3 regions of the Paenibacillus sp. SN-8-1 genome follow, and region 2 is predicted to be linked to each of the others. Evidence: riboswitches for the same ligand, from Rfam matches in the RefSeq annotation. Region 2 holds a riboswitch; each other region holds the start of a gene.
The links. Region 2 has a riboswitch for cyclic di-AMP ahead of ACRRNK_RS00490 (C40 family peptidase). Riboswitches for the same ligand answer to the same signal wherever they lie in the genome.
Positions count from the first base shown of each region.

Region 1 (4,844 bases), 2.1 Mb from region 2:
CAATTTACCAGTGGCTTTATGACGGACGTCTGGCTGGGGGCGAAGTTAACGTGTTGCGCCATAAAGGAAAACGACGGAAGCCTATGGAGACACGTGGCCGGTTTCTAGTGGGTAAAACGATTGTCCAGCGTCCTAAATCCGTTAAGAAGCGTGAGTCATTCGGTCACTGGGAACTCGATACAGTTGTCTCCAGCCGGGGAAAAAGTCGTGCCTGCGTAGCGACTTTTATTGAACGCAAGACGCGTATGTACCTGGCTGTTAAGATGCCTGACCGCACCGCTCATTCCATGGAGATTGCATTCGGAGTAGTAACTGGGCAGTTTCCACAAGGAGCCTTCAAGACCGCCACCGTTGACCGGGGGAAGGAATACCATTGTGCGCGTTCACCAGCATGGATCGGGCGCAAAACATGGTTCGGTTGTCCAAAGCCGGACGTCCTCCCTGTGGTTTTCGTTCAGGTGGAAACAGGTCTTGAACTCGCTGCCATTGTGTCTCTTTTATTTCGTATCGTGTATTCATCTAATGTATTTAACCCATGTATTACCTTTTAAACAAGTTTGAAGACACACCCTAGGAATGTACATTTAGACTAGAATAAGGCATATTCACAGACGGCATTCTAAGGAATGTCGTTTGGTTTGTTTACTGGTGATATTTTCCTTCGCGGGGAACAGCCCTTTTTTATTGCATAATAATACATGCTGTTTTATAATGACTCAGTCCTAATATGATAAACAACTAAAATAGAAGCAAGGAGCGATAACAAAATTGAGAAAATTACAGACGCTGATCATAGTCCTGCTGTGCTTCGTACTATCTTACTCAGGGCTATCTGGGTCGGCTTATGCCGATGAAGGCACGAATCCAGCGAAGAAGACGATTGTGCTGGGAACAAGTGCTGACTTTCCACCCTATGAGTTTCATAAAGTTATTGACGGGAAGGATCAAATTGTAGGTTTTGACATTCAGATTGCGAAGCAGATTGCTGCGGATATGGGTGCGGAACTGAAAATAGAGGATATGAGCTTTGACAGCCTGCTGCCAGCTTTGACAAGTGGTCGTGTAGACTTTCTGATCTCAGGAATGAACCCTACACCAGAGCGGAAGAAGAGTATCGACTTCTCCACCGTGTATTATCGCGCGAATCAGTCCATTATGGTTCGTAAAGCAGATAAAGACAAGTACAACACCATGGATACGTTAAAAGGGGCCAAGATCGGCGTTCAAAAATCTTCCCTGCAGGAGGAGATTGGCCAGAAGATTGAAGGCGCACAGTTAACCTCTCTAGATAAAGTTTCTGATATACTTATGCAGCTTCAGACTAACCGTGTCGATGCGGCTATTATTGAAGGACCGGTAGCCCAGGCTAATCTTACGGATGATTTCGCTATTACGGATGCGGTACCTCAGGTAGAGGATTTCGGTTATGCTATTGGGGTCAAGAAGGATAACCCCGAGCTGCTCAGCAGTATTAATAACACACTAGCCCATTTAATCAAGGATGGCAAAATTCAGCAGTTCGTTGATGATGCCAGCAGCTTGGTTAACGGGAAGCAGAAGGCCCAAGATACATTCTCTTTCTTCCTGAAATATAAAGATTATTATATCGCGGGTATTAAATATACACTCCTTCTGTCTGTACTCGGAGTCATATTCGGGTTCATTATCGGGCTCTTCATCAGCTTGCTGCGGATGAACCGAATCGCGATTCTTCGCTGGATCGGTGTGGCTTACATTGAGGTTCTGCGCGGAACACCTATGCTTGTCCAGCTCTTGATCATTCATTATGGGCTCGCGCTGACCTTCCATATTAATTTCACTGCATTGGAATCAGGGATAATTACTTTATCCATCAACAGTTCAGCCTACCTTGCTGAAGTGTTCCGCGCAGGTATTCAGGGCGTGGATAAGGGGCAAATGGAAGCTGCAAGATCACTTGGAATGTCCAGTGGTAAGGCGTTCCGCTTCATCATTCTACCGCAAGCGATTAAGAATGTTCTGCCTGCGATTGGTAATGAATTCATTACGATCATTAAAGAATCCTCGATAGTTTCATTCATCGGTGTAGCTGATCTGATGTTCCAAGCCCAGGTGGTTCGCGGTATTTCTTTTGCGGGGCTGAATCCTCTCCTCGTTGCAGCCGTGATCTACTTCATCATGACCTTTGTACTTTCTAAACTATTGGGTCTATTGGAAAGGAAGCTGAGAACTAGTGATATCCATTAAAAATTTGCATAAATCCTACGGAAAGCTGGAGATTCTTAAAGGCATCGATGCAGAGATTGAGAAAGGTGAAGTTGTTGTCGTTATTGGTCCGAGCGGATCCGGTAAAAGTACATTTCTCCGCTGCCTCAATTTGCTTGAACAGCCTACTGCAGGCGAAATCCGTTTTGAAGGTGAACTAATCACAGATAAGAAGCATAATATTAACCTGACACGTGAGAAAATGGGCATGGTATTCCAGCAGTTTAATCTGTTCCCCCACAAAACGGTGCTGGAGAATATAACTCTAGCTCCCATCCAGGTTAAGAAGCTTGATCGTTCAAAGGCTGAAGAGATAGCTCTGGATCTGCTCCGAACCGTTGGACTTGAAGACAAGAAGGGAGCATTTCCCGCACAGCTGTCTGGTGGACAGAAACAGCGGATCGCCATTGCGAGGGCGCTTGCCATGGAGCCGCATGTAATGCTCTTCGATGAACCTACATCGGCCCTTGATCCAGAGATGGTGGGCGAGGTTCTGGATGTCATGAAGAAGCTGGCTGAGAAGGGAATGACCATGGTCATTGTTACTCATGAGATGGGCTTTGCCAGAGAAGTCGGTGACAGGATTCTGTTCATGGATCAAGGCACGATCATTGAGCAGGGTTCCCCAGAAGTTGTTCTGGGCAATCCAACCCACCCGCGTACACAGGATTTCTTAAGCAAAGTATTGTAAAGGTAGGAACAGAATCAATTGTATAACCTTAAGCTCTATCCCAATGGATAGAGTTTTTTTTTTGGAAACTCAGGGACCCATATCTATGGAATACTTGTAATAATTTACGCGATACGAATATGATTTCCAGCAATTGCTTGGTCAATTGGTTACAGAATTGTGATATATTCGAAGTGCCGAAACTTGAAGCTTTCAAGTGCGGGGGATGATTTACGGATTAACTATCTTATCAACATCTGATAGATAATCCTTGGGGTGAAGCGCTGCTTTTTAATTAGAGCGCCGGGTTGTATCCTCAATCCGAATCCGACAGCTAACTCCGCAGGCATGATTAAAAGGAGGATTTTATTTATGTCATCTAAGAATCTTACACAGAACAAAAAGGTAAACAAATTGTCGTTAGTCGCGAAAACGGTTACAGCCATGCTTGGCATGGCCGCGTTTATCCACATGACCCCTGTCCATGCTGACTCCGTACATACTGCAGTAGAGGGAGACACCTATTACACACTGTCCAAGAAATATGGGATCTCTATCAACAACCTAATGACTGCGAATCCCAGTATCAATCCTAATAATATTTATGCAGGATTGCCGATCAAGCTGCCAACCAGTCTGAAAACTGCCAGCATTGGGGCTAGTCTGATCGTTAAAAAGGCAGATCCGCTTGCTACACTCAAAGTATTCACAGCAAACAAAGTTGTGGAAGCATGGGGGAAATCTTTTAATTACTCCAAGACCATCAATGTTGTAGCTACAGCCTATTCCGCAGATCCTAGTGAGAATGGATGGGGGCCGGTTGATTATTATGGTAATCCGCTTGCTTTGGGCACTATTGCAGTAGATCCCAAAGTAATCCCTATGGGAACTAAGGTGTTAGTGACCGGTCATAGTCATTCTGGTCTTCCGAAGAAAGCATTTGTTGCAAAAGCGACAGATCAAGGCAGCGCGATCAAAGGGAACCGTATAGACATCTTCATTCCTGGCAGCCAGTCGACTGTGGACACATTTGGCTTTCAGAATGTGAAGCTATATGTCATTAAATAATTGGAATTAATTCAAAGAGGAAAGACTCCAGATATATATGGAGTCTTTCCTCTTTTGCTTACTTAGATCCTTTGATATGGAGGAGTTTGCTCAGATCAACAAAAGTATAGCCCTTACTTCTTAGTGTGTTTCTTACTTCTGGCAATGCTTGTACAGATCCCGAGAGATCTGCGCCAACTCCACCTCCGGCATGCTGAAGAATAATGGAGCCGGGACCTGCGGCGCTCAAAATATTGCGTTTCACCTGATCTTTGGACAGACCTTTCCAGTCTTTCGAATCAACGTTCCAATTAATCACCTTGTAACCACTGGCCTTCGCCCATCGCAATTGCTCCTCATTAATCTCCCCATAAGGAGGCCGGATTAACTTGGGGCGGGATCCTGTAAGGTTGTAAATGATCTTCTCAGTACGGAGAATCTGATCTTTGAAATAAGCAAGGTTACGATTTTTGAATAAAGGGTGGTTATAAGAGTGGTTGCCGATCAGATGTCCCTCACGTTGAATACGCCTGACAAGACCAGGATGCTTCTCCGCCCGATTGCCCACCACAAAGAAAGTGGCTTTAATATGATATTTAGCAAGAATATCAAGGACTTGAGGGGTGAAGCGGGGATCAGGAACATCATCGAAGGTCAGCGCGATCTGCTTAACGTGAGGCCCCCTGAATTTAAAGGTCTCGGCATACTTCCTTCTTAATTCACCAAGTGTTAATGATTCATGACTTGATGCAACTTTGCTTGTGGAGTTCTGCTCCTCAGGGTCCTGAGTCATCCGGGCTGCAGAAGCAGCTTGGGAACTCGGCAGCATCGATAGGACAAGCAACACAAATAAAATTGCATATTTGTTCCGCATCAAGAAATC
Region 1 covers NZ_CP194782.1:2,171,195-2,176,038, forward strand. Annotated here, with positions in the region: partial or broken gene ACRRNK_RS10245 (IS30 family transposase) at 1-377, shown strand, start outside; gene ACRRNK_RS10250 (ABC transporter substrate-binding protein/permease) at 760-2,226, shown strand; gene ACRRNK_RS10255 (amino acid ABC transporter ATP-binding protein) at 2,213-2,935, shown strand; cyclic di-AMP (ydaO/yuaA leader) riboswitch at 3,100-3,278, shown strand; gene ACRRNK_RS10260 (3D domain-containing protein) at 3,287-3,982, shown strand; gene ACRRNK_RS10265 (polysaccharide deacetylase family protein) at 4,041-4,835, opposite strand.
Region 1: another riboswitch for cyclic di-AMP. It lies ahead of ACRRNK_RS10260 (3D domain-containing protein); the one in region 2 lies ahead of ACRRNK_RS00490 (C40 family peptidase).

Region 2 (4,844 bases):
TTTATTCATTCGAAATGTCTGAAACCTTTTACAGTTAACACACGTTTTAGAAGTAGGTACTAAGGAAGCAAAAAGACCGCAGGCGATTCCGGCAAGAATCGTGCGGTCCACGCGGATGTAAATTCCATTTGAGGGAATGGAGTTTACAGGTTCACAGCATATTTAGTGTATTTGGCTTGGCTGAGAACACGTTTAGCTCCAACGTAGCGTTTGCTGTAGTAGCTGCTGCTGAGACGGTCAATATGGATGCCTTTTGAGGAAGAGGCGTGTGCGAATTGGCCGTTTCCAATGAATACTCCGACATGAGATACACCGGTACCGAACGTATTAAAGAAGACAAGATCTCCTGCTTTCAACTGGCTCTTCGCCATAACTGGAGAACCTTGATGAAATTGAGCTTTGGATTGACGGGCAAGTGTTACACCCATCTTCTTGAACACAAAAGATGTAAATCCGGAACAATCGAAACCACTTGAAGTTACGCCACCCCATTTATACGGAGTACCGTATACACTCTTCACCGTATGAGTTAGTGTGGAATCTGCGAAAGCGCTACCTGTTCCAAGTGTGAACAATAATGCCAAGCTCGTTGCCGCTGCTGCTAGTTTCTTTCTCAAGTTGTTAAACTCCTTCCAAGGCCTGCGAGGTTAGCTTGAGGATTCGGTTGAAGGTTCCCTATGACCCCTTTAATGCAAGATCAATTCACCCATAACTGGTTCCCCCGTTTCCCAGGTGCGTGGGAATTCGGCTGATTTGTTGGTTTAGTGCACCTGAACTGAAAATCCTCGAGATAACGAGATTTCAGGACCCAGCGTTCACGGGAAGTGCTTGTATGACTCTTGTAATGAACATCAAGACAGCCTTCAGAACGCTCCGACATATGACAGTAATAATTACAAAGTTGTTACTAATTCCTTGACTATTGTACCAAAGGCCCCAAGCTTTGGCAAGTTGGATCTCACTTTTTATGTCAAAAAAACATATGATTACGATTTATTTGTCGAAAAATTGGTTAATACTAACTAAAATCCCTAGTTTTGGGCAAACAAAAACCCGCAAGATTCCGGCAAGAATCACTGCGGGCGGGCCAAGGGAACTGCTTATTCTACATCGTCGTTGTCTTTAGAGGAATCGGCAACAGATTGAAATACTTCGTTGCTCATAATACGCTTAGCTCCAACGTAGCGGTTGGTGTAGTAGCTATCACTCAGCTTGCTGATGGTAACGCCCTTTGAGGAAGAGGCGTGTGCGAATTTGCCATTACCGACATATACACCCACATGTGACACACCATTACCAAAAGTATTGAAGAATACCAGATCTCCGGCTTTCAATTCATCTTTCGATACGGCCTTGCCCATTTTGAATTGGGAGCCAGATTGGTGAGGAAGGTTTATTCCCAGTTTGTCAAATACATACATCGTAAAGCCTGAGCAATCGAAGCCGCTAGTGGTAGTTCCACCTGACTTATACTCCGTGCCAATTACTTTGTCCACGACTTTGTCCAGCTTGGAGTCTGCGAAAACGCTTCCAGTCCCAAGTGTGAACAAAATGGACATAGATACTGCTGCAACTACAAGTTTCTTCTTCAAAAGCGGTTAAACTCCTTCCAATGCCTGCGAGGTTAGCTTAAGGATTCGGTTGAAGGTCCCCTATGATCCCTCCGTTGCGAGATCAATTCACCCAAAATTGGTTCCCCCGTTTCCCGGTGCCCGGGAATTCGGCTTGATATCTGTGCACCTATAACAAGAATACGACATGGAAGTCGAATATCCTGCTGTGACAAAAAAATAATTACAATGTTGTTACTGTCTGTTCATAATTCACATTGTAGCAAGGGAGGTATCTTTTGGCAATGGTTACTTGCGAGATTTCCCGGAGGGTTGAAAGAAAAAGGGCCTCCGCAGAGAAGCGGAAGCCTTGGTGGACGCGGGTTTAAGGAAGATGGAGGTAGTTCTCAATTCTTCTCATTCCAAAGGTGATATTGCGAGGCTATGTGCCAAATACTGAGAGTCGTGCGAATGAAAGGATAGGTTTGCTGAAGGATAAGGGCGAGAAATCCGGTCCAGATCCAGGATGCTGTACTGAAAGCACCGAATAGAAGCAGGGCTGTTCCGCCTAGGAACAGAGATATTCCCGTAACGATAAGCAGTCGCCGCAAGCAGCTTAGGATAGAGGAGAACATTCCCCGCCCGAAGATATAACCGAACTGTGCATATAGAAGAAGCTGATGGATGAGATAGCCATAAATCAGCCAACCCAGAATATATATAGCAGTATAGAGGAGCGGATAGCCGCCAGTCTGTATACCCTGTACAAGAAGATCCAGCACCTTCGGTCCGATCCAGTAAGCAGGACCTAGAACAAGGATGAGCTCTATGAGGTAAAAGATGGTGACCGGCTTCCACAGCCGGCCAATCCCTTGGAAGAACACCAGACCGGCTCCGTCCGGGGTTAGCGGACGAAGTCCATACAGAATTCCTGCCTGAATGAGCGGCGTAAGCAGTATTCGCAGGATGAACATGCCGGCAAGAAGCCAGAAGTACAGATGCACCTCTGAGCTGTATTTCAGCTCCAGCTGGCCTTCAATAAGAAATAGAATGCGGCTCAGGTCGCTCGGCGCTGGATCGGGGTAGCGCTGCAGAAGCGGAATAATGGCAGAATTGATCAGCCTATAGAGAAATACACCCCACAGCAGCTGATATAGAAATAGGATAATGACGACCGGAAACTGTTCCTTGGTACTTTGCCATCCGTTACGAATGTATCTCATTCTACTATTGGTCACCTCACCATGAGAGCAATCCAAGTAGGGACTCCACTACTTTGGTTATGCCCAGATTCCACCGCGTGCCTGTCTTCTCTTCCACTTCTGCCTTCAGATAGTTATTGATATGCTTGTTCTCCAGCACCAGGGTATAGCCGGGATCAATCATAGCCCAGGCCAGAGGCTGTTTGTACCGCAGCTTGTAGACAATCTGACTCTCATCGCCCTTCCAGGTCTTGCGCACGATTTGTCCATCTTTAAAGCTGAATAGAATGGGGACCTCCGGATAGCTTCCGCCGAGTCTGCTGATCTTCACGACAGACTCATATAGCGGGCCAGCGCTGGTCTGTACGGGGTTCACTGTAATGGAATCAACCGAGTAGTTCGTCATTTGTCCGCTGTATACATATTGATTGAAGTAATCTTTCCATGACCGCCCGGTAACCTGTTCAACGATTCTCTGAAAATCAGAGGTTGTGGGATGCTTGAAGCGGTACTTGGCACTGTAGCGGGCCATGATCTTGTTCATGGTGCTGGTTCCAACCTGACGTTCAATGCCGAGCAGCACGAGCTTGCCGCGGGTATATACATTTTGGGCATAGGTGTCAGAAGATGCGTATTTCCATGCTTCCAGGGGCAGTGCGGCTGGCTGATTCACGAAGCTTGCCTGCACAGGCAGATTAGGCTTAATCCCATAGGCGCTCTCCATGAGTTTGTCCTCGGCATAAGAGGTGAATCCCTCATCGAGCCATGCTTCCTCAAATTCGTTACTGGCGATCATACCGTAGAAATACTGGTGGCCGATTTCATGCACCACGGTTCTCTCCAGCTCATACCCGGGCGATTCCGAGGTGGCTCCGAAGGCGGTAACGAGGGTCGGATATTCCATTCCACCCGCACCATTGCCGCTTGCCGGGGGTACAACGATGGATAAAGTCGAATAGGGATAACGGCCATACCAATTGCTGTAGGAAGACAGAGCGGCCTTAGCCGCATAGAAGTAACGGTCCTTCAGGTCCTTGTGAAGCGGGTCGAGATACAGCTTGATCCGTACACCGGGAACCTCGGCTGAAGAGAAAGGCTCCTCTGCATAGACAAAGTTCGGGGAAGCAGCCCAGGCAAAGTCATGTACATCGTCAGCATAGAACTGATAAATCTTGCGATTCTGCTTGACGACTGCGGTCTTGGTGGGAAAGCCGGTCGCTGCGACGATATAGGAGCTTGGCACATTGATCCGTACGCTGAAGATACCGAAATCGGAATAGAATTCCGAGCTTCCGTGATATTGATGAAGGTTCCAGCCTTCGGAGGTACGGCCTCTTGTTCCTGCTGGCTCATACACACTTAATTTAGGGAACCACTGACCGGCCATCACGAAGTTATCTGCTGTACCCATGCGGGCGAATACTTTAGGGAGCTGGACCTCAAAGTTAATGAGGAGGGTGATGCTCTCTCCACCTTGAACCGGACGGGGAAGGCGAACCTTAACCAGGGTCTGGTCCTTCGTATTCCCATCATCAGGCTGAACATACTGAAGACGGTGAATCAAGGAGATGCCGTCGGTGGTCCGGATTCCGGTCAGCTTCATGGAGCCCCATCCATCCTTCGGCATGGTGTCCCCTCGAAGCTTGCCTCCGGATTCTTTCATGAAGGTCGTATCCTTGGAAGCGAAGGCGTTCGGATACAGGTGAAAGTAGAGCTCGCTCACGGGTTGTCTACCCGGGTGCTTCCAAGTCACACTTTCAGTGCCGATTAAGGTGCGTTCCTTCTCATCCAGATTCACATCGATGTGATATTCGGCAACGCGGTCACTAAGCTGCTCCGTACCTGGAGTGCCGATACTCTCTGGTGCCTTGGGCTGATCTTGCGGGAGCTTGCCCATTTCTGGTGCAAATGAGGGCTGGGCAGGGGCGGGTGTCAGACTGAGCCATACAGCGCCGCCGATAACAATAAAGCTGAGAATGGAAATGAGTATAATTTTGATCCGTGGTGGGGTCATTCTTGGATACCTCCCGTTGACAAGCATCTAAGGCATGTATATGTTTGCATCTGGAGGATTATTAGTTAAAATTAAAAT
Region 2 covers NZ_CP194782.1:101,506-106,349, forward strand. Annotated here, with positions in the region: gene ACRRNK_RS00485 (C40 family peptidase) at 144-617, opposite strand; cyclic di-AMP (ydaO/yuaA leader) riboswitch at 622-760, opposite strand; gene ACRRNK_RS00490 (C40 family peptidase) at 1,101-1,592, opposite strand; cyclic di-AMP (ydaO/yuaA leader) riboswitch at 1,599-1,736, opposite strand; gene ACRRNK_RS00495 (hypothetical protein) at 1,958-2,773, opposite strand; gene ACRRNK_RS00500 (M1 family metallopeptidase) at 2,790-4,766, opposite strand.

Region 3 (4,844 bases), 220 kb from region 2:
ATTTGGAATGGGACCCCGTTCAAAGATCACTTCTCCTGTTCGTGTGCTCACGCCCCGATACTCGATCGGCCCGGGATTCCCCTTGGTTCCCACATCGACAGATATGCTGTCATAGTCAATGTGTCCCCGGGCTGCCGACACACCTGCCGAACCTTCAGCCTTCTGCGTGCCCCGGCTTTGTGTTCCTCCCGCAGACGCCGCGGACTTGCCCCAATGCTTCTTCCAGCCTTCCTGGTAAGCCTTCTCGGCTTCGGCCTTGGAAGGATAGGATTTGTACTTGGCATCCTTGTAGGCATCAACCTGAGCTTTACACTCCGCCCACGTTGCATACACCCCAGGGGTGCTGCCTTCCCACACCACATAATATTTCTGACTTGCCATAGCTTCTTTTCTCTCCTTCACTAGGTGCTGTCCGTCCCTTAAGATTTAGGTCCATGCCCAGAAGAACCCGTCCCGGTCCCAGGCTACCCGGCCGCCATGCAGCTTGCGGAACGCCTTCTTCACTTCCTTGGACAGCGAGGCATTACCGTTCTCATTTATAAATACATACTGTTCTCCGAAATGGCTTCTGACGTATTGGATCGCTTCTTCCTGGTGCAGGATGCCCCTGTGTCTGATCTCCTGGACCATCCACTGTGCAACCTGCTGCTCTGTGACTTCCACTCGCTTCTCCAGCTCCTTAACTGATTTAGTCCTATACAGCATGGTATCTGATTTGGGATCATCATTCAATTCCTGGGCGGGTGTCATTTCAGCTCATTTGTGAATAGGCTACATCATCAATATTATTGGAGGGTTCCTGTATGACAAGTAATGTGAGTACCGACCTAAATGCTCAGATGACGTATCCGCCGTACTTCCCTAATAGATATCCGAATTACCGCTCCATTTATCCGAATTCCTATTCCTACCCTACTCCTTATCTGTATCCTTACCTTTATCATTACCCATATGTATATCCCTACCCTTATTCGTATCCTCCCTATTACGTCTATCCATATCCCGGGTATTTCCCAGGCGGAGGATACCCCGGTTATCACCATGAAGGCGGATTTGGACATGATCACGGAGGTGAGCACCATCACCATCATAGGGACGGACAGTACTACGGCAGAAATGAAGATCAGGAGACCAAACCAAGGGATTTCGAGCTGAACCTTCAATCCAAAGCCCAGTATGGCGGAAAGTACGGGCTTGATGCCCATGCTGATGCCCAGATCGGTGGCGGGCAAGGGCTTGCCTTCGATGCGGCCGGAAGCCTTGGCGGTGAGCATGGCGTAGGAATACAGACCGCCGGGCATCTCGGCGGCGGGCAAGGAGCAGGGTTCCAGGCTGGCGGCCACTTGGGCGGCAGCGGTTATGGGGTAGGTGCTCATGCCGATGCCAGCCTCGGCGGCGGGAAGGGACTTCAAGTCGATACCGGAGCCAAAATCGGCGGCAAGCACGGGCTCGGTCTTCAGGGCGAAGGCCATCTCGGCCTTCAAGGAATCGGCGCCTCTGCTGCCGGACAGCTCGGCGGAAGCACCTATGGCGCCAGCGCCCATGCCGGCGCGGACTTGAACCTGAAGCAGGGCTTAGCCTTTGATGCCGGAGCCAATGTGGGCGGCAAGCACGGAATCGGCGCACACGCCGGCGGACACCTTGGCATCGGCAAGGGTGTCGGCTATGACGTGGGCGGCAAAGTGGGCGGCAAGCATGGCGTAGGCATCCACAGCGACGCCCATTTGGGCGGCGGCAAAGGTGTGGGCTTTGACATAGGAGGAAACTTGGGTAGTCATAACGGCCACCTGGGCGTTCAATTCGGCGGTGACAAGGAAAAGACAGAGCAAGGATAAGAAACTAATTTTATATTTATAAGCGAGCCCTCTCCAGCCTTCGGAGGGGGCTTTTCCTGATCGCTCGAAAAGGCGATAGAACGCTGGGAAACCGACGTTAAGAAGCTCATGGGACAAAGGAATACCTCTTTGTCTAAATGTAATCGCTTCCTTTAAATAAGTGCTTATTCTACATTTGGACGAGCCGTTTAATGTGGATGAAAAAGTGTTTACAAGGATGGTGGAGGAGAGTATCATAAGCATCGGTTTCGATTTCCATATCGCTGAAACTCGTATGAGTACGGGGGAACCGTTCAAACGGATTGCCGCAGCAATCCAGGGGTGAATCCTTTCAAGGTAGGGCTACTCAAGGGCCCGAATCCGACAGCTAACTCCGTAAGCGTTATTTGAGAAGGAAGGTGGAGCTCGTTTAAGTAAAATATCCGTGTCCACAGTATTTTAGATTAGACTAGTGGGCATTTTACACTTCGTAGGCGTAACTGAAGTTGTTAAATTTATTGACTTAAATGGTGGTGAAAAGATTGTCAGCTCTAAAGAGAATCCTAATTGGGCGCCCACTCAAGTCAAATGAACTGGGTGAGCAAAAGCTCAACAAAACCAAAGCCTTAGCAATCCTTTCATCCGATGCGCTATCATCCGTAGCTTATGGTCCTGAACAAATCCTGATTGTACTATTTACTCTTAGTGCGGCAGCCTTCTGGTATTCCATCCCGATTGCGGTAGGTGTGCTGGTATTGCTCGCGGCTCTTATTTTATCTTATCGGCAGATTATTTTTGCTTATCCGCATGGCGGCGGGGCTTATGTTGTATCCAAGGAGAACCTTGGAATGAATTACGGCTTGGTGGCCGGAGGCTCCTTGCTGGTCGATTACATTCTCACAGTTGCGGTGAGTGTATCGGCCGGTACGGATGCAATAACCTCTGCGTTTCCGAGTCTGCACCCTTTTACAGTGATTATTGCGATCGTATTCGTACTCTTCATTACCACCTTGAATCTGAGAGGGGTAACGGAGTCCGCTTCCATTCTCGCTTATCCTGTGTATTTGTTCGTTCTGGCTCTGTTCATCCTTATCGCGGTGGGCATTTACAATATTCTGACCGGGCACGTATCCCCTGAGCTCCATACTCCGGTGGGCACTCCCGTAGCGGGTATAAGCTTGTTCCTGCTTCTCAAGGCGTTCGCTTCCGGCAGTTCGGCGCTAACCGGTGTAGAAGCTATCTCAAATGCGATTCCTAACTTCAAAGACCCGGCTCCCAATAATGCCTCCAAAACCTTAATGGCGATGGGAACACTCTTGGCCTTACTGTTCACTGGCATCGTGTTCCTGGCTTACTATTACGGAGTTGCGCCGAGAGCTGAGGTCACTGTCGTCTCACAAATTGCTGAACAGACCTTTGGACGGAATTTCATGTACTACTTTATTCAAGGGACGACCGCTTTAATCTTGATTCTCGCTGCCAACACGGGGTATTCCGCATTCCCGCTACTGGCCGTCAATCTGGCTAAGGATAAGTTCATTCCCAGAATGTTCACGGTTCGCGGAGACCGATTAGGGTACTCTAACGGTATTATTATTCTCGGAGTCTGCTCCATTCTGTTGATCCTTATGTTCAAAGGACAGACTGAGCACCTGATTCCGCTGTATGCTGTGGGCGTGTTCATCCCGTTTACCCTGTCCCAAACAGGCATGATCTTCAAATGGGTTCGGGAGAAGCCGAGCGGCTGGATGTCCAAACTCATTATTAACAGCATCGGTGCCCTGATCAGCTTGATCGTTACGATTATGTTCTTCTTAACCAAATTCGCGCAGGTATGGCCCGTATTGATTTTCTTGCCGATTATCATCTATATCTTTTACCGGATCAAGAAGCACTATCTGGCGGTCGGGGATCAGCTGCGGCTTACGACCTGTGAGCCCTCCATACCAATCGAAGGGAACGTGATCATTGTTCCTGTTGCGGGGATTACTCATGTGGTTGAGAATTCACTGAACTATGCCAAGTCGCTTAACGCGCATCAGGTCATTGCGGTGTATGTGTCTTTTGAAAAGCAGGATGAGAACGAATTTGAGGCCAAATGGATGAAGTGGCAGCCTGATGTCAGACTGGTCACCTTGCACTCGCCTTACCGCAGCATCATCCAGCCGCTTCTCAAATTCGTAGATACCGTCCAGCGCAAGGCAAGTGAATCGAATTATCAGGTCACCGTGGTGATTCCCCAGTTCATTCCCAAGAAGGGCTGGCATAACATCCTCCATAATCAGTCGGGTCTTGTGATTCGTACCAAGCTGCTGTACCGGAGAAAAGTTATTGTTACAACGGTTCCTTATCATTTAACAAAGTAAACTCAAAAAAGGGGAAGCCGCATCAGCCATTATGGCTAGCGGGACTTCCCCCTTTTATTTCACGGCCGCTCCACAAGCGGAATGATTCAAAGTACTGTAACTTGTGTCTGTATGTACGCCTTAATAAGCCCATCCCGATTTGCCGTTCTAAACTTAAATTGCTCTCCTGTAACAGTTACAATCTTTAGTCCACTAGGGATTAAAGATAAAAAGTTGAACTTCTCAATATATTTAATCTGATCGTGAGAGATCTCCATGTCTTCCGCAAATATACTCACTTTCTTTGATTCGAAAATCGTCCTCTGGCTTGTCACGATCAGGTCTCCAATTAATTGTTCTTGCGCACTCTTATAGTAATTAGCCTGTGCGTGGATCAAGACTACTTCCTGATCTCTAACTTCCATCCCCTCGTTCCTCCTTCCGTAACTCCCACCTTATTACTAATATAATAGTGATGTCGCATAATAGCATCTGCATCTGTAAATTGATCAATAATAGCAAATAAAAAAGAGGCACTTCATGTGCCCCTACGTTCTAACTCTAGCCGATGACCCCAGCCCCCTTGGGCTCTCCCCCAGGGTGGAGCATTCGTCTTTGATCCCACTCTTCCATCACATGCGCCGGATACTCATAGACCTCAGGGTTCTGCTCGCATACCCGAATC
Region 3 covers NZ_CP194782.1:319,600-324,443, reverse strand. Annotated here, with positions in the region: gene rnhA (ribonuclease H) at 1-381, opposite strand, end outside; gene ACRRNK_RS01705 (DUF6953 family protein) at 427-663, opposite strand; gene ACRRNK_RS01700 (hypothetical protein) at 804-1,835, shown strand; cyclic di-AMP (ydaO/yuaA leader) riboswitch at 2,087-2,233, shown strand; gene ACRRNK_RS01695 (APC family permease) at 2,342-4,180, shown strand; gene ACRRNK_RS01690 (GRAM domain-containing protein) at 4,267-4,584, opposite strand; gene ACRRNK_RS01685 (HD-GYP domain-containing protein) at 4,721-4,844, opposite strand, start outside.
Region 3: another riboswitch for cyclic di-AMP. It lies ahead of ACRRNK_RS01695 (APC family permease); the one in region 2 lies ahead of ACRRNK_RS00490 (C40 family peptidase).